3 regions of the Leuconostoc sp. JNUCC 76 genome follow, and region 1 is predicted to be linked to each of the others. Evidence: predicted binding sites of a transcription regulator. Region 1 holds the regulator's gene; each other region holds the start of a gene.
The links. Region 1 encodes Rex, which represses fermentation and respiration genes when NADH is low (regulators of the CRP and FNR family bind a similar motif). Its sites were predicted from a motif close to TTGTGAANTANTTCACAA; they were not measured.
Positions count from the first base shown of each region.

Region 2: a site for Rex is predicted at 3,414-3,431, ahead of adhE (bifunctional acetaldehyde-CoA/alcohol dehydrogenase). Genes of this name have one in related genera too.
Region 3: a site for Rex is predicted at 2,577-2,594, ahead of JNUCC76_RS00495 (YagU family protein). Genes of this name have one in related genera too.

Region 1 is NZ_CM132206.1:1,862,346-1,868,610, forward strand. It holds gene JNUCC76_RS09405 (type I phosphomannose isomerase catalytic subunit) at 30-989, opposite strand; gene JNUCC76_RS09410 (nitroreductase family protein) at 1,022-1,765, opposite strand; gene JNUCC76_RS09415 (FUSC family protein) at 1,858-2,340, shown strand; gene JNUCC76_RS09420 (HAD-IIB family hydrolase) at 2,350-3,168, opposite strand; gene JNUCC76_RS09425 (lipid II:glycine glycyltransferase FemX) at 3,235-4,272, opposite strand; gene JNUCC76_RS09430 (redox-sensing transcriptional repressor Rex) at 4,279-4,929, opposite strand; gene tsaD (tRNA (adenosine(37)-N6)-threonylcarbamoyltransferase complex transferase subunit TsaD) at 5,027-6,043, opposite strand; gene rimI (ribosomal protein S18-alanine N-acetyltransferase) at 6,036-6,265, opposite strand, start outside.
Region 2 is NZ_CM132206.1:99,311-105,575, forward strand. It holds gene JNUCC76_RS00580 (hypothetical protein) at 1-25, shown strand, start outside; THF riboswitch at 143-274, shown strand; gene JNUCC76_RS00585 (folate family ECF transporter S component) at 311-868, shown strand; gene thiD (bifunctional hydroxymethylpyrimidine kinase/phosphomethylpyrimidine kinase) at 908-1,735, shown strand; gene JNUCC76_RS00595 (DUF6198 family protein) at 1,752-2,435, opposite strand; gene JNUCC76_RS00600 ((S)-acetoin forming diacetyl reductase) at 2,562-3,338, shown strand; gene adhE (bifunctional acetaldehyde-CoA/alcohol dehydrogenase) at 3,571-6,265, shown strand, end outside.
Region 3 is NZ_CM132206.1:80,488-86,752, reverse strand. It holds gene solA (N-methyl-L-tryptophan oxidase) at 1-147, opposite strand, end outside; gene JNUCC76_RS00505 (MetQ/NlpA family ABC transporter substrate-binding protein) at 183-1,046, opposite strand; gene JNUCC76_RS00500 (acetoin reductase) at 1,094-1,870, opposite strand; T-box leader at 2,155-2,400, opposite strand; gene JNUCC76_RS00495 (YagU family protein) at 2,609-3,148, shown strand; gene JNUCC76_RS00490 (FAD-dependent oxidoreductase) at 3,236-4,606, opposite strand; gene JNUCC76_RS00485 (hypothetical protein) at 4,725-4,955, opposite strand; gene JNUCC76_RS00480 (hypothetical protein) at 5,453-6,091, opposite strand; gene JNUCC76_RS00475 (XRE family transcriptional regulator) at 6,194-6,265, opposite strand, start outside.

The DNA.
Region 1 (6,265 bases):
AACTTACAATTTAGCGACATCTTCTAAATTCATCTCACAAATGCGTCTTTATTTGTTGTTGTAGGCGTGACAAAACTGCGTATGAGTGTCATATCACCGTCTAATCGGTAGTTTTTTGCATCACTCAATACGATAAAACTATCACCTTTTTTGATTTGATCGGCATCGATAAAACCGGACCCTTCAATCACTGTAAACAGTTCATAATGATGAGTTTGTTCAAACAATGATGGGCCGCGAACCAACAACTTATCTATGGTAAATTTTGTTGCTACTACCAAACGTTCAATGACAGTTTGATCAACAATCGTTGTATCTTGAATTAAGGTAGGATCTACATGAGGCACAGTCGTAACTGCTAAGGCCTCTTCAATTTGGAGCGGGCGCTTTTCTTTTGTGGTGGCATCAATTCGATCAAAGTCGTAGAATCGATATGTTGTGTCAGAACTCTGCTGTATCTCAAGAGCAATAATACCAGCCCCTAAAGCGTGAAATGTACCAGAAGCAACATAAAAGAAATCTCCTTTCTGCACTGGAATCGTGCGCAATAACTTGTGCCATTCTTTTTGATCAACCATCTTTTTTAATTCATCTCGTGTTTTCGCATGATGACCATAATATATTTTAGAACCTGGCTTTGCCTCTAAAATATACCAACTTTCTGTTTTGCCAAATTTTTCGTAAGACTGTTTATCATTCGGATGAACCTGAATTGATAGATTTTCATGAGCGTCCAAAATTTTCACTAATAGTGGAAATGCTTCATCACGTCCATGACCACCAAACAACTCTGGATGATCTTGCCAAACTCGACTCAATCCTTGACCTGCTAATTTCCCGTTAATTACAGTAGATTGTCCATTACTATGGGCAGCAATTGTCCAAGCCTCCCCAGTATGATCACTCGGAATTTTATAATTAAAGGCTTTCAGGGCACTTCCACCCCACATCTTTTCATGTAGCTCTGCTTGTAAATGTAATATCGTCATAATGTAATCGCTTTCATTTTTATTTAAAAAAATTATTTTAAGTTAAATCCTTTATCTTTAGCATACTTCGTCAATAATGGTGTTGTTTTTTGTTCACGAGTTAACATTCGAGCATTGTTTTCTGTCCAAGAACGTTCAATACCTCGATTCGCATAATATTCAACCATCACTTTATTATACGCGGTAACTGCCTCTTCTAACTGTTCTTGATTATAGCGATCCTTCATCAAAAAGCCACTTTCACCAAGTTTTGGCTTAATACCAGGATTATCCGCCGGATGACCAACCGAGAAGCCCATCACCGCTTTCACATAACGTGGCAAGTTGAGATGCTCTTCGTAAATTTCTAAGGCTCCTAATGCACCAGCCATAGTCACACTGCCTAATCCCAGTGATTCAGCAGCAACTTGAGCCCGTCCGAGAGCAATTCCGGCGCTCACAATACCACCTTCAAGTACTGCATAGCTCTGTATGTTCTCTTCTGCCTGACGGCGCTGCTCATCGTTTAAGCCTATTAAATCTTTATTGTAGTCAACCGTTACAACAAAGTATCTTGCTGCAGTTTCAATATATTTCATGCCTACTTTAGTAGTAATATCAGCCTTTATATCTTGTGATGTAATTTCTATAAAAGTTACTGGTTGGTAATTATTCATATTAGGTCCTGCAGTTGCAGCACGAATAATTTCTGAAACCTGTTGATCAGAGACCATTTCATCTGTAAAGGAACGTATGGACATATGTTGATTAAGCACATCTAAGGTTGGGTTAGACATAGTAAAATCCTTTCATGAAACCAAATAATATTCATACCTAGATAGTACCATAAAATTATGATAAAATAATAAAATATTCATTGGAGAAATTTATGCAATTCGGGAAATTCCGGTTAGGATTACGTACATTAAAGACTGCCCTGGCCGTTATGATAATTATTACGTCTTTTTATTTTTTTCATCGACCACCATTTGTTGCTTGTCTAGCAGCAGTTTTTGCTTTGCGTGAAAGTTGGGACAAAACACTAAATTTTGCGAAAGTTCGTTTGATTTCTAACACTGTTGGCGGTGCCTTTGCACTTTTTTACTTTATTGTTCATCAGCAAACACATCAAGCAGCATGGGTATCCATGATTTTGTTACCAGTATTGGTAATTGTTGTCATTGTTTTATTAGATGGCTTCAACTACAACAGTGGCGTCATTGGTGCAATGGCCGCTTTACTAATGATTTCACTTAATATTCCTGCTGGTGCAACAATTATTTACGTCATTGATCGAATTGTTGATACATTTATTGGTGTTGTCATGGCAATAGCAATTAATCGATTTTGGTCACCAAAAAAAGCGACGTAAGTCGCTTTTTTAGATACCTAAATATTTTTCAATAGTCTTCAAAACCCCATCGTTTGTGTTCACATCGACGGCTTTTTTAGTTACTCTTTGTTGCATAAACGGCTCAGCATTAGGCATCACGAACCCATTTTCGTATTTAGTCAGCATCTCTAAATCATTACCATTATCGCCAAATACCATCACTTCACTATCTAAAACATTGTAGTAATCTTGCAAAACTTGTAGTCCTGCTGCCTTATCAACACCTTTTCCAAGTACATCAACTGAACCAAATCCAGATCCCGTGGCATGTAGCTCGTCACCGAAAATATTGCGAAGTGCAGCCACATGTTGCTGCACTTCATTATTTGGCCACACAAAAGTAATACCTAAGATATGATCATCAACTTGCATTAATTTTTCAACTTGCTTGACATTGGGATAAAATTGAAATACCATTTCTGCTACTTGCCCAGTGGCATGATTAGATACATAAGTCCCCTTATCACCAGTCATGATAATAATATTTTCTGCCGAGTCTGGATTTTTTGCATTCCATTCAATTACTTTTTCTAATTGTTGTGCTGATAAGTGAACCGAATATAATTGTTGTTCAAATGTTGATACAACTGCACCATTGGATCCAACAAAATCCATTTCAAAGCCATTATTAATTGTTGGGGCAAACAATTGTTGTAGATTTTTAACTTGGCGCCCTGATGCTGCCACAAAACGCATCTCACGTGTATTCATGACTGATAAAACACGCTCAAATCTAGCTTGACTGTATTCATCATTTGCAGTCAAAAATGTACCGTCCATGTCTGACGCAATTAATTTAATTGACATTACTTGTCTCCTACCTGTAAATACTATCTTTCAATTGTACCAAAAAAGCGCCGTTAAGCGCTAATTTCATTCAAATTGTTTAAGATATTCTTGGTACCCTGATTCATCAACAACCCAATCTAATTCACCAATATATTCTGCATGTGGATCATGATAGGCAAATTCATGTTTGAATTTGTACAATCCATCCGAATTATCAAATTCGCCAATGCCACCGAAATCATATTCGACTTTGCCTAATTCAAGTCCCCACTTAAGCATCTCATATTGAATAGCTGCAGGTGCATTATGCTTTCCAAATTCACGATATGAACCAGCATACATATACCAAATTTCATCACCATAAGAAAATCCAAGACCACTGGCAATAACTTGCCCTTCAAAATGAGCCAAATAAACACGGAACAATCCTGTTCCACGCCATAACTTTTGCATGCGCAAGAAATAGTCAATTGGTCGATGCGTTATACCATGATTTTTAGCCATTGAAACATAAGTGTCAAAAAGTGCTCGAACATCTTCTTCACTATCACCACTTGTAATCGTTACACCATCACGAAAAGCACGACGAATATCATTTCTAACCTTTGGCTTAAAATGTAACATTAATTCATCTTCATTAGTAATGGGGTCAGCTCCCTCACCACGACCGTCATAATATAAGACCACATTCTTACGCGGTTGAATATTACCATGCATATGTTGAACTTGTTTATTTCTGGTTTGAAAACCAGCATCAAGGTATTTCTGATTTAATTCATCTGAATATGCAATTTCTGGATCCATACGAACCAAAAATACATTATCTGGCAAAGCTGCTAAGGCCTCAGAAATCATTGACTTAATTAAATCAATATTTTCAACGTCTGCCACTGGGCCACGCCCAACATAAGCCAGTAGTTTCCCGGGAACTGCTTCAACAGTCAAAATAGACATCACAGCATCAATTTTTCCATCTGTCTCATGATAAACATAAAGATGTCCCCAATTAGATTTTAATTTCCCCCACAATGGATCTTGTGTCACTTGCCCGCGTGGATTTTCACGAACAAATTTTTGATAATCAGTTACTTTTTTGGAATCATCTAAATTTAAAATAGTCATGTGAAATTATAGTCCTGTCGTAATTGAGCCGTAGTTTTCAATGAAGTAAACTAACGTCTGTAATTCATTTGTTAAATCAACGTTTTGTACACGAACACCTGCCGGAACAGTTACACGCACCGGTGTAAAGTTTAAAATGCCCTTAACGCCCGTTTCTACTAATTGATCTGTTATTTCTTGTGCTACACCTTGAGGAACAGTTAGAATCGCAATATTAATGCGTTGTGCTGTCATCTGTTCTTGTAATTCTTCCATAGAATAAATAGGCACACCTGATAAAATTGTACCAGCACGTTTTTCGTCAGCATCAAAGGCTGCTGCAATACGCATATTCGACGATTGATGAAAGTTGAAATTTAATAACGCTTGTCCAAGATTTCCTGCACCAATTAAGGCCACATTAATTAGACTATCTTGGTCTAAAACATTAGCAAAAAAATCTAAAAGCGCTTTGACGTCATAACCATAGCCACGCTTACCTAGCGCACCAAAATATGAAAAATCTCGACGAATTGTTGCCGCGTCGAACTTAATAGCTTCACTCAACTCTGAGGAAGAAATCCGTTCCTTACCAGCATCATGTAAAAATGTTAGATAACGAAAATATATAGGTAGCCGCTTAGCAGTTGCACGCGGTATTTTAGGTTGTTGAGTCATAATTATCTCCATTAATTAAACTTGTGAACTTTTGCATAACTAGTATACCATATATAAAAAGGTTTTAGCAAAAGATAGTGATGTTTTCACAATGATGTCAGGATTGTAACAATTCAAAATCTAATCCCGGATCCGTGTTTAAATCTAAATCAGCAAAAATATTTTTCTTGTAATTCCAATAACCTGCAGCACCAATCATTGCCGCATTATCCCCTGTATACTGCATCGGAACGGGGATAAATTCTGTCTTTGGAAAATCGTTTAATAGCATAGTCAATTCTTCACGTAATTGAGAATTTGCGGCGACACCACCAGCTAATACAAAACTTTTAACGGGAAAATTTTCTAATGCTCGTTTTGTTCGACCAATTAATGCATCAACAACAGCATTTTGAAAGCTAGTCGCCAAATCATCCTGATTGATCGTTTCCTCTTTTTGATTGGCGTGATGCACATAATTAATTACCGCACTCTTCAAACCAGAAAAACTAAAATCATAATTATCTTCATATGCCATGGCAGTTGGAAATTTAATGGTTGGTTGGCCTCTATGAGCCATCTCATCAATTGTCTTCCCAGCAGGATACGGCAAATTTAATAGCCGCCCAACTTTATCAAAACTTTCTCCAGCCGCATCATCACGTGTTTCACCAATAACTTCAAATTGGTTTTCTTCACGCATCAATACAAGTTCAGTATGTCCACCAGATACCATTAATGCCATGGCTGGATATTTAATTGGTTTGTTGAAATTTGCCGCTGCAATATGGCCTGCTAAGTGATTAACTGGAATAACTGGCAAGCCATGCGCCAGAGCAAATGTTTTCGCCCCCATTAAGCCGACTAATAAAGATCCAACTAGTCCCGGGCCATATGTTACAGCAACCGCGTCAAGCGCTTTGGGTTCGACATGAGCGGTGTCTAAAGCATCGTTTAATACCCGGGTAATCCATTCAATATGATGTCTACTGGCCACTTCAGGAACAATACCACCAAAGCGTTGATGTGAATTAATTTGGGTAGCCACACTGTTGCTTAGAACAATGTTACCGTCTTCAACAATGGCGACACTTGTTTCATCCGCACTTGATTCAAAGGAAATTATTTTAGTCAATTTTTTTCTCCATCATAATTGCATCATCACCATTTCTATAATATTTTTCACGACGATAATACTCTGTAAATCCCAGCTTTCTATATAGTGCTTGGGCACTTCCATTTTGTGCTGATACTTCAAGTAAAAATCGAGTAACTTGCTTCATATTAAAAATATGTTTAAAAATGTTCTGTGCAACACCTTGCTTTTGATAATCAGGATGTACTGCAACACTAACAA
Region 2 (6,265 bases), 430 kb from region 1:
TACTCAAATAATACTACCAGAATAGTGAATATAGCGGCGGATGAATAGTATATTTAGCTAATTTAGCGAACGTTTTGTAAGCATTATCGTTAACGTTCGTTTTTTTTTGTGGTACAATGTTTGGGTCGATAAGACAAATAAAATCGGGGTAGATTGATGCGCGTTAAGTGCAGCGGAGACGGAATGTGAGCCGCTGACGAAACAAACTAATTAGCTAATCGTTTTTCGTATTAGCAATGAATGTTTGTGCGGTGCATCAGTCACATTCACCACTATATAAGGTGAACGCTCCACTCGGAGGTTCTATAGCATGGAAAATACAGCGCGAACGTGGGTTTTCCCAAAACTAGATACGCGTCAATTTGTTTTATTGGCGATGTTGATGGCACTTCACATGGTGCTGAGCAGGCTGACAGTCGGTACTAATGTACTTCAAGTAAGCTTTGCATTCGTAACAATGTCTCTTATTGCTAAATGGTATGGCCCGTTGTGGTCTATGTTAATTGCGGCAATACTAGACATTATCGGCGCAACAATTATTAATCCTGGTGCATTCTTTTTGGGATTCACTTTTACAGCAATGATTAGTGCGCTAATTTATTCACTGGCTTATTTCAAGCACGACAAAACAAGCTGGTGGCGAGTAAGTGTTGCCGTAGGGTTGGTATTATTAATTGCTAATATTGGTTTAAATTCAATTTGGTTGGTTATGATGTATCATACAGCACACGATTGGCCTTCATTTTTAGCCTTTATTACACCACGTGTCATTAAGAATTTAATTATGTTTCCCATTCAAGTAGGTATTTCGTATTTCCTTTTGAATAATCAGGTTATTAGTCACACCACGAAAAAGATTTTTAGTTAAACAGCTTAGGCTGTTTTTTTTGAAAGCAGGGGTTTTAATATGGTAAATGAATTTCCACAAGTTTTAACAATAGCAGGTTCTGATTCAGATGGATCCGCAGGTATGCAAGCAGATTTACATACATTTTTCATTAGAAAAACATACGGTATGAGTGTGTTAGTTGCTGCTGTGGCTGGAAACTCATATGGTATTCATGCTGCGGAAACATTGCCGCTACACTTTATTGACAAACAGTTTGAGGTTCTTGCTGACGATTTTAAAGTTCGTGCAAGTAAGACAGGAATGTTATCAGATGCTAGTTTAATTGAAGCAGTGGTAAAAGCTTATAAAAAGTTTGACTTTGGTCCCTTAGTAGTTGATCCGGTAATAACAACAAAACATGGTGCCCAGTTGTTAGAGGCAGCGGCCTTTGAGGCACTAAAAGAAAAACTTCTACCACTTGCAACAGTTGCAACTCCGAACTTTTTTGAGGCACAGTTGATAACTGGACGTATTATTGATAATGAACAGCAACAGGCAGTTGCTGCAAAAGATATTCAATCTCTGGGTGTCCAAAATGTTATTGTCAAAGGATGGCATAATCAAGATAACCAAAATGAGGTTGCTGACTATGTTCTTCTCGCGGATGGCTCTGATTTTTGGTTAAGGCACCCGTATTTTGATACTACACATATTAATGGTACTGGGGACACTTTAAGCGCTGCCATTGCCGCTGAAATTGCTAAGGGGAAAGACGTTGCTACAGCTATTCGCATTGCCCACGATGTGACGGCAACAGCGATTGAACATGAAATTGCTGTTGGACATAAGTTTGGACCAATTAATCACTGGGCAGCTCAAGACTATAACAAAAAAGAAGACAAATAATTTGTCTTCTTTTTTGTTATGATGCACCGGTGATATCACCATGAACAAGTCGTTTGAAAATATGACGATCCGCCCAAGCGATGTTACGTCCCTGTAAAAGGAAGGACATGACAGTACCAATACCGAGCGCCACGATTTGATGGCTAATGATGAGACAAATAATCGAAATACCAATTGCAACAGCGAAATTACTCATTTGAGCTTTACTAGCATTGCCACGGAAATAATCAAAGCGTAAGATATTCGTCAGATCATCTAAGGGGTGAAGAATCCAATTGACACGCTGGTATATGGAAATGGCCACACCAATTGTCCAAATTCCAAACAGGTCAAGAGGAATGCGCCACCACCAACTAAGTTCACGAATGCCTAACGAGATAAAGTAATTGGCGAATACACCAACTAAAATACTAAATGCCATACCGAAGAAAATATTACCAAGTAATCGCAACCAATTGATACGCATGGCTAACCACATATTTAAGAAAGCCACAGAAATAGCTGTAATAGCTAAAAAGATACTAATTTGCCAGCCAGTGGTATTAGATAGGTTAGCGGCGCTAGCGGTCCATGGGGCTGAACCCATGGCGCTAGCTACGCTTAATCCATTACCAAATGAGTTAATGATTAAAGAGATAAAAAAGAAACTAATTTTTTGTTTGTATCCCAGTTGATAAAATTGACCATCTATATAGTACATTGTGTATTTTTTTCCTTAGTTGATTATCTTCTTATTATAGCATTAAGAAAGGTGCTTAAAGATAGTTTACAAAATCACAATTAAGGTATAGAATATATGCATTAGAAAATTGTGAGGAAAAAAACAATGTCAGAAAATAAAGTCGCTTTAGTAACTGGAGCTGGGCAAGGAATTGGACAGGCAATCGCAGAACGATTGTCAAAAGATGGGTTTAAGGTTGCCTTAGTTGGACGTCATATTGAAAAAGTACAAAAAGTAGCTGATGAAATTAATAAAAATGGTGGTGAAGCCATTGCTATTAAGGCTGACGTAGCAAAGCGTGATGAAGTTTTTGCGGCTGTTAAAGAAACAAAAGAAAAGTTTAACGGTTTTGATGTAATTGTTAATAATGCTGGTGTTGCTCCTACGACACCAATCATGTCTGTCACAGAAGACGACATGAACTGGACGTGGGGCATTAACGTAAATGGTATTGTTTGGGGAACTCAGGCAGCAGTAGACGCATTCAAAGAATTTGGTCATGGTGGCAAAATTATTAATGCAACATCTCAAGCTGGTGTTCAAGGTAACGCTAATTTAACTGCCTATGGATCAACAAAGTTTGCTATTCGTGGTATTACACAAACAACAGCTAGAGAATTAGCAGAGTTTGGTATTACAGTAAATGCATTTGCGCCTGGAATTGTTAAGACACCAATGATGGAAGATATCGCTCATGAGGTTAGTGTAAATGCTGGCAAAGACGATGAGTGGGGCATGGCACAATTCTCTGAAGGAATCGCTATGGGACGTTTGAGTGAACCAGAAGACGTTGCTAATGTCGTCTCTTTCCTTTCAAGTGAAGATTCAAACTATGTCACTGGACAAACATTGATTGTCGATGGCGGTATGGTATTTAGTTAATAAGTATTCAAAGTAAACAAAAAAGTATCCCACATATTTAATTTGGGATACTTTTTTGTTTTCAAAATGGCGTTTATGTGATTTACTATACAATTGATCTATGATAATGTTAGCGTTTCCAAACGTTGTTAAAACAGCATTTTGGAAACTTTTTTAAATATAGTTGCTTTTTTACAGTAGATGATATATACTTATATTGTTAATAAATGAGCAAGTAAAGGAGCATAAAATTATGGCAGAAGCAATTGCAAAAAAGCCCGCAAAAAAGGTTTTGACACCTGAAGAAAAAGCGGAACTACAGACACAAGCTGAGAAAATGACCGAGGGTTTGGTAGAAAAATCACAAAAAGCATTAGCTGAATTTTCAACATTTTCTCAAGAACAAGTTGATAAAATTGTTGCAGCTATGGCTTTAGCTGGTTCAGAAAATTCACTGCTATTAGCCCACGCTGCTCATGATGAAACGGGTCGTGGTGTTGTAGAAGACAAGGATACGAAAAACCGTTTTGCATCAGAGTCTGTTTACAACGCTATTAAATTTGATAAAACGGTTGGTGTCATTAGTGAAGATAAGATTCAAGGGAAAGTTGAACTAGCAGCGCCACTAGGTGTTTTGGCAGGAATTGTTCCAACTACAAATCCAACATCGACAACTATTTTTAAATCAATGTTGACAGCAAAAACGCGTAACACGATTATCTTTGCTTTCCATCCTCAAGCACAAAAGTCATCAGTGCTTGCTGCACAAATTGTTTATGATGCTGCGGTTAAAGCAGGCGCACCGGAGAACTTTATCCAATGGATTGAAAAGCCTTCACTATATGCAACAAGTGCGTTGATACAAAATCCTCATATTGCTTCAATTTTAGCTACTGGTGGACCATCGATGGTTAATGCAGCTTTGAAGTCAGGAAATCCATCAATGGGTGTTGGGGCTGGAAATGGTGCAGTTTATATTGATGCAACTGTTGACACAGATCGTGCCGTGTCTGACTTGTTGTTATCAAAGCGTTTCGATAACGGCATGATTTGTGCCACAGAAAATTCAGCCGTTATCCAAGCACCAATCTATGACGAAATTTTAACTAAGTTACAAGAACAAGGTGCATATCTTGTTCCTAAGAAAGACTACAAGAAAATTGCTGATTATGTCTTTAAGCCTAACGCAGAGGGATTTGGTATTGCTGGCCCTGTTGCTGGTATGTCAGGTCGCTGGATTGCTGAACAAGCTGGCGTAAAGATTCCTGATGGTAAAGATGTACTTTTGTTCGAATTAGATCAGAAGAACATAGGTGAAGCGTTATCTTCTGAAAAGTTATCGCCATTACTTTCAATTTATAAAGTTGAGAAACGTGAAGAAGCTATTGAGACGGTTCAATCATTATTAAACTATCAAGGCGCAGGACACAACGCAGCAATTCAAATTGGCTCACAAGATGATCCATTCATTAAAGAATACGCTGATGCTATCGGTGCTTCACGAATTTTGGTTAACCAACCTGACTCAATCGGTGGTGTTGGAGATATTTATACAGATGCTATGCGTCCATCGTTGACACTTGGTACCGGATCATGGGGGAAGAATTCATTGTCTCATAACTTATCAACATACGACTTACTTAATATTAAGACCGTGGCTCGCCGCCGTAATCGTCCTCAATGGGTTCGTTTACCTAAGGAAGTTTACTACGAAGCCAACGCCATTACTTATTTACAAGATTTGCCTACTGTAAACCGTGCATTTATTGTCGCTGATCCTGGTATGGTTCAGTTCGGATTTGTCGGTAGAGTGCTAGGCCAACTTGAGTTACGTCAAGAACAGGTTGAAACAAATATCTACGGTTCAGTTAAGCCTGACCCAACTTTGTCACAAGCTGTTGAGATTGCTCGCCAAATGGCAGACTTCAAACCAGATACAGTTATTTTACTGGGGGGTGGTTCAGCGCTTGATGCCGGTAAGATTGGTCGTTTCTTGTATGAATACTCAACACGCCATGAAGGTATTTTAGAAGATAATGAAGCCATTAAGGATTTGTTCCTAGAACTACAACAAAAGTTTATGGATATCCGTAAGCGAATTGTTAAATTCTATCATGCGCGTTTGACACAGATGGTTGCGATTCCAACAACTTCAGGTACCGGATCAGAAGTAACACCATTTGCCGTTATTACAGATGATGAAACACATGTAAAGTATCCATTAGCCGATTATGAATTGACACCGGAAGTTGCTATTGTTGATCCAGAATTTGTTATGACTGTGCCAAAACGTACAGTATCATGGTCCGGATTAGATGCTTTGTCACATGCTTTGGAATCATATGTTTCAGTAATGGCCTCAGAGTTTACACGCCCTTGGGCATTACAAGCCATTAAGTTAATCTTTGATAACTTAACAAACTCATACAATTATGATCCTAAGAATCCAACTAAAGAGGGTCAGAATGCTCGTACAAAGATGCACTATGCTTCAACGTTGGCAGGTATGTCATTTGCGAATGCTTTCTTAGGACTTAACCACTCACTAGCACACAAGACAGGTGGAGAATTTGGTTTGCCACATGGTATGGCTATCGCTATTGCAATGCCACATGTAATTAAGTTTAATGCGGTAACAGGAAATGTAAAGCGCACACCATACCCACGTTACGAAACATACACCGCACAAAAAGATTATGCAGATATTGCACGTTACTTAGGTTTAAAAGGTGATACAGATGAGCAACTAGTCGATGCATTGATTGCAGAAATCAAGAAGTTGGCTACATCTGTTGGCGTTAATCAAACATTATCAGGTAACGGCGTTTCAAAACACGATTTTGATGCCGGCTTGGAAAAGATGATTGATTTGGTTTACAACGATCAGTGTACACCTGGAAATCCACGTCAACCTAGCTTGGCAGAAATCCGTCAATTATTGAAAGATC
Region 3 (6,265 bases), 420 kb from region 1:
AGTTTCGCCATGGTGTGATCCATTAGTATGTGGTGGTGTGGCGGAATCAATTTCCAAAACGCGTAACCCCCTCTTAGCGGCATAATAACCAGTGCTAGAGCCAACAGAACCAGTTCCTATAACAATTAAATCATAAATTTCAGCCATGTTAACTCCTTACTTTTGGATATTCTAATGATAAACTAGTCAGCTAAATAAGAGACAGACTTTTGAACTTCGATTTTAGTACCATCAAACTTTTTGTTAATATATTTTTGAGCTGCTTTACTATGATACAACTTAACTAATTTTTTAAATTTAGCATTATTCTTATTCTTTTCTGCTGTGGCTAAAATATTAATATTGTCCTTTGTTGATTGGTTAATTTTTTCGTAGTAAAGTGAATCTTTCAAAACATTCAGTTTGCCTTCCAATGCAATTGTATTTCCAATAAGTGCAGCGGCAATTGAATTGTCTTTAATCACTCGTGGCCCGGTCGTATCATCAATTTCTTTAAACTTGAAGTTGTGTGGGTTGCTTTTAATGTCATTAACGCCAGAAAGACTATTAAAATTATCTTTTAATGTTATTAATCCAGCTTCTGCTAGCAATTTCAATCCACGTGCCGTATTAGCTGCATTGTTAGCAATAGCAATTGTTGACCCATCTGGAATATCGTCGATAGAATCATATTTTTCAGAGTAAATGCCCATAGGCTCTAGGTATGTTGTCCCTAAAACACTCAGCTTATTCGAGCTATTACTCTTGTTATAAGCCACAAAATACGCGTATGATTGAAAGGCATTAACATCCACCTTTCCTTGTGCAGTCGCTGTATTTAGTGAAACCCCATCAGTAAAGTTCTTAACCTTGATAGTGATATTTTCTTTTTTGGTTTCTGGTAGTTTCGCAATATATTCCCAAATTTGGGCATCCGATCCTATCGATCCGACAGTCACTTCCGTCTTATTGGTTGTTTGCGTCGTGTTTCTATGAATAATCACACCTGCTACAATAACAATTCCTGCCACAACAGCTGCTATGACTACCGTTTTCTTTTTTACCATCTCAAATTCTCTTTCTTATATTTTTTATTAGAAATACTTACAAAACGTCAATGAAATCTCATACCACCATCAATTAAAATTGATTGTCCAGTAATATACTTTGCCTGCTGTGAAACCAGAAATGATACAACATCGGCTACATCATCAGGCAAAGCCGCTCTTCCTAACGCAATTTCATTGACAACACTTTGCCTTTGAATCTCTGCTGTTGTGTTTTTAATTTGTGCTGTTCGCTGATCAATATAATCGCGTAAAGGTGTAATAACTATACCTGGATCGTAAGCATTTACAGTGATATTATATTTTGCGAGTTCTTTTGCCGCAGATTGACCTAATCCTCTAATGGCAAATTTGGAAGCTGAATATGCGCCTTGTAGTGCAGATCCTTCCACTGCAGCCAGTGAAGCAGCATTGATTATCCTTCCACCACTCCCTTGCTTTTTCAACTGTTTTGCAGCCGCCTGAATTCCCCAAAAAGTGCCCTTAAGGTTAACATCAAACAACCGCTCAACTTTTTCCGGATCGCTATCAATAATACTATCGATGTAGGCAATCCCTGCGTTATTAACAAACACATCTAGACGCCCAAAATCAGCTACTACTTTATCAACTAAATCAAAAACTGATTTTCGATCAGCAACATCTAAAACATAATATTTGGCTTGCTCTTCCTTAATAGCGTTGATACTATCACTCACATATTTAGCATTAGATTCATCAATATCGACTACTGCAACGTAATAATTTTCTGTTGCGAGTCTCTCAGCAATCGCTTTTCCTATTCCTCTACCACTGCCTGTAATAATTGCTACTTTCTTTGACATTTACTACTCCTGTCTCTTTACATAAAGTTGTATCACTAGCATTGAAAATTTATTCTGAAAAATCAAACTGAGATACAGGCTTTTAAAAGATACTCGTTTTATATACTAAAATAACCCAGTTAATTTTGTTTCAAGAGCTAAACTCAAACATACCCACAAACTCACTGGAAATCTTTCAACTCTGATAAGATGTTATTTGCTTCGTTTGTCATAGACCGTTCTCCATTATTTTTTTACATATGACAATAAAAAAAGTCCCATAATCTTTGCCTTATCTACAAAGATTATGGGACGAAAAACTCGTGTTACCACCCAAATTCTATAAAGTATCACTACCTTATACTTGACAGGTACATCAAAAGCGAGATACCTTAACGCGATAACGGGCGCACCCGAGCGATATTCACGAACATGCTCATACCACTAACGACTCCAAGACCATTTTCAATTCATTCGTAATACTAACTTTCACCAAATGTTAGCTCTCTTTGATTACCCCTAAAATTTACTTATCTTTTCTTTGTCTCATTTATTTGTAATAACTTTACAGCATTTATAATTATTTTGCAACCATTTATTCGTATTCTCATTGTTTTTTAATTACATGTATTTAATTTCACAATTTTCGAAATATCCATAATTCATCGAACATATTCCCGAAAGCAAATGAATTGACAAACGATTTCAATGCCTGTATTATTAACAGTTGTTAAACAATTCACATAGGGGAGAAACACTATGCTTACACTAAATAAACCAGTTGCATCACTAAAGGAGATCATCACTAAAAGTATTTTCTACGGATTTATTGCAGGAATGATTTCAGGAATGGTTAAAATCGGTTGGGAAAATATTTTGCCACCACGTACACTAGCTCGTAATGCCACCAACCCACCACAACATATGGCTGAGCAACTTGGCATTCCATCTAAACTAGTTCATTCATTCTTTTACTACTCTCAAGATCAAAAAGTATTTTGGTTCACATTGATTCTGCACTTCTCATTTGCCATTGTATTTGCAATACTATATGTGTTTGTATCTCAATATTGGTCTAAAATAGCTTTGTGGCAAGGTGCTGCTTATGGTATATTTCTTTGGATTCTTTGGCATATTATTATCATGCCTGCATTTGGAACAATTCCTGCTGCATGGAATCAACCTTTAGATGAACATATTTCTGAGTTCTTTGGGCACATTGTTTGGGCATGGTCAATCGCAGTAACGGTCTACTTCTTAATTGCTAAAGATAAGAATGGTCATTTGGAAAACGTATAATTCTACTTATAAAATAAAAAGGGACGCATCCTTTCGAGCTGCGCCCCTTTTTATTTGTAGCCTAATATTACATTATTCACAAACTAGTTAAAATTTAGGCTCACCAAGTGCATGTTGTGCCGCTAGGTTCAATAGACTCCATTGTCGGTCAAATCCTGGTTGGAAGAAAAAGTCGGCTTCAGCCAAATCTTCCAGACGAAGCCCTTGTTCGATAGCTAGCGCAATGACATTACCCTGAGCCGTTATATCATAGGTCGATAGTACCGCACCACCTAAAATACGATGTGTTTGTGGATCATAGTCCAGTCCGACATAAACTTCGGTGTTCCCCTTTTCTCGAGGAACATAGTCGGGCCGTAAGGTATCTTGATAGAAGGAACTCTTCAAAGTAACACCTGCTTTTTTGGCTGTTGTGGTATTTAATCCAGCCGTTGCAAAATGATAATCGAACACGCTTAATGCCGACGAGCCAACGACCCCTTTGAAAGGAACTGAGGGCTGATTTTCAAATAAATGTGCGATTATATAACGGACTTCACGCCGTACAACGGTTGCTAGTGCAATTGGTATTTTAGTTTGCGCAGGGATTGAATACGATAGAACTGCATCTCCCGCAGCATAGACATCTGGTAAATTCGTCCGTAAATATTCATCAGTTTTAATCCAGCCTTGATCGTCTAAATCAATCGCACCTTTCAACCAATTCGTATTTGGCTTAATCCCAGCGGCTTGAATAACTAAATCACTTGGGTACTTCCCCTCATTTGTTTTTACTGCCGTTACTTGACTAGTTCCCTCATAACTTTCGATGCGAACACCTGTAACCACTTTTACACCTTTATCAGCTAATTCCTTTTCCAGAATAGCTGTTAATTCAGCATCCAAATAACTGCCCAAAGGGCGGTCAATCATATCAATTAAAGTAACGTTTTTCCCGGCCTTAACACTTGCCTCCGCTGCCTCAACGCCAATGTAACCCGCACCAACAATTGTGATATTTTTAACAGCAGGGTTTTCTAACTTGGCTTTTATACTTGTTGCCCAATCTTTACCGCGCATGAGATAGACATTTTCTAAATCGTTCCATGGAACAGGTAGACTATTTGGTGTCACGCCTGAACTTAATATCAGCTTATCATAGCTATATTTCTCAATACTACCGGTAGTAACGTCTTTGACAGAAACTGTCCTATCATTAGTATCAATTGCCAGTACCTCGTGGTTATTGTAAATTTCTGCGCCCAACCGTTCCATGTCTTCAGGACGGAAATTACGAACATCATTAACATTAGTAACACTATTTTCTAAATATAACTCCATGCCGCAAGACATGAATGAAATAAAATCACCGGCCTCAAACAACTTGATATCAAGGTTCTTGTATTTACGAGTTAGTTCTAAAATTGCTTGATGTCCCCCATGAGATGCACCAACTATAACAATCTTTGTTTTTGACATTCCTAATTCCTCCTTAATATTGTTATCCTTTTCTTATCTACCATGCTAGAACAATTCTAAACATAAAGCAATCGTTTTGATTCTTTGAAAAATAAAAATCGCTATATCAAATAGCTCTCTACAGTTGCTTGTCCTTAAATAAAATCATCACTTGTATTAAAATAATTGCAAGGAAAATATTTAGCTCCGTACTAGTTGTAAATCCAAACCAACCAGTAATAAGACCAAGAATTGCAAATGGCAGATACCAACCAATTTGTGAACCCAAATCTAATTGAAAAAGCCTAAATGATTCAGCTGATCCAATAGGCAATGCACAGTTAACAGCACCCTGTGTTTGTCTAGTCATTTTCCCTGACTGACTAGGTACTTTGCCTTTAACCTGTTTAGCGTTTTTATTTTTATTTGTAAATTAGTTTGGCTGCGTTATATCCAAACGCTAGCTCCATTAATGAATTCGTTTGCGATCTACCAATATATGGTCGACTAAATTGGTCAACAGAATAAACTGACAACGGATAAGCTACTGTAAAAATCAGTAAGGAAGCCATACCACCAACTAACCTAGTAGTTTTCTTTTCCTTCGGTAGTTTGATTCCTACCCAATAATAATAAGTATTGCTGTAAGATTATGAAAACTTGTAACATTTTGCTGTTAAAGCCCACACCAATTAAGCCAAAACTGACAACGACGAGCCAAATGTTTTTCTTAGCGACTGATTTTTGTAAAATATATACAGCTCAAACCCCAAAAATTAATTTATAAAAATAGAAAGCACAACATGCGAATATACACCTTATGCTTTCTATTTTCTATCTATACACAACCCCATTTATCAAATGTGATTAACTCGTCATCCGCCGGATATGGAGGTAAGTAAATACACCTACAGGGACAGCAGTCATAACAGTCGTTGCTACAAAAAGCAATAAACTATATCCAACACTGCTACTATCAATCAAATGCTGTATTATCGTAAATAAATAATACCCAGGAAACAACTTTTGAACAGCACTGATAATAGTGACAAAGCTCCCCGTGGTCCACGTATCAAAAGGTATAATCAGTAATGCCCAAACCATCATAATTGGAAAGGATAGCGCATCCAACACTTTGTTATCAGCTACGATGCCCATCGCAAATCCTATTAAACAAAAGTATATTCCCAATACCTGACACAATAAGACCTCAAAAATGAAATTCATGTCTAATTGTATTGTCTGCATAACAACACCACAAATGGTTACAGTTAGCGCAATAAGGGCATTTAAAATCAATTGAATCATCATTTGATCCAACACCCAATTTTTTATACCATAACGCGAGGTCTTAGCTTGTAAAAAGTAAAAATTTTGACTACGATTAATGGTTTTTCCAAACGTAACAACCGAGTTGCCCATAATACCCATTACGCAAGAAGCAACAAACCAAATACTCGAATAACGATGAGTAAAGAACCCAGCTGACTTTGCTATATTAACCATGAATATATACCACATTACTGGTGAAATAAGTGTAAATAAAATAAATCGTCTGTTACGAAACGTTTCCTTTAATTCTATATATGTAATCATCCTACATCACCTCTAGTTATTGTTATACTTGCGGTACCATTCTTCAATCGTCTGATTATTAGAATGTATTTTCGTCACTTTTTC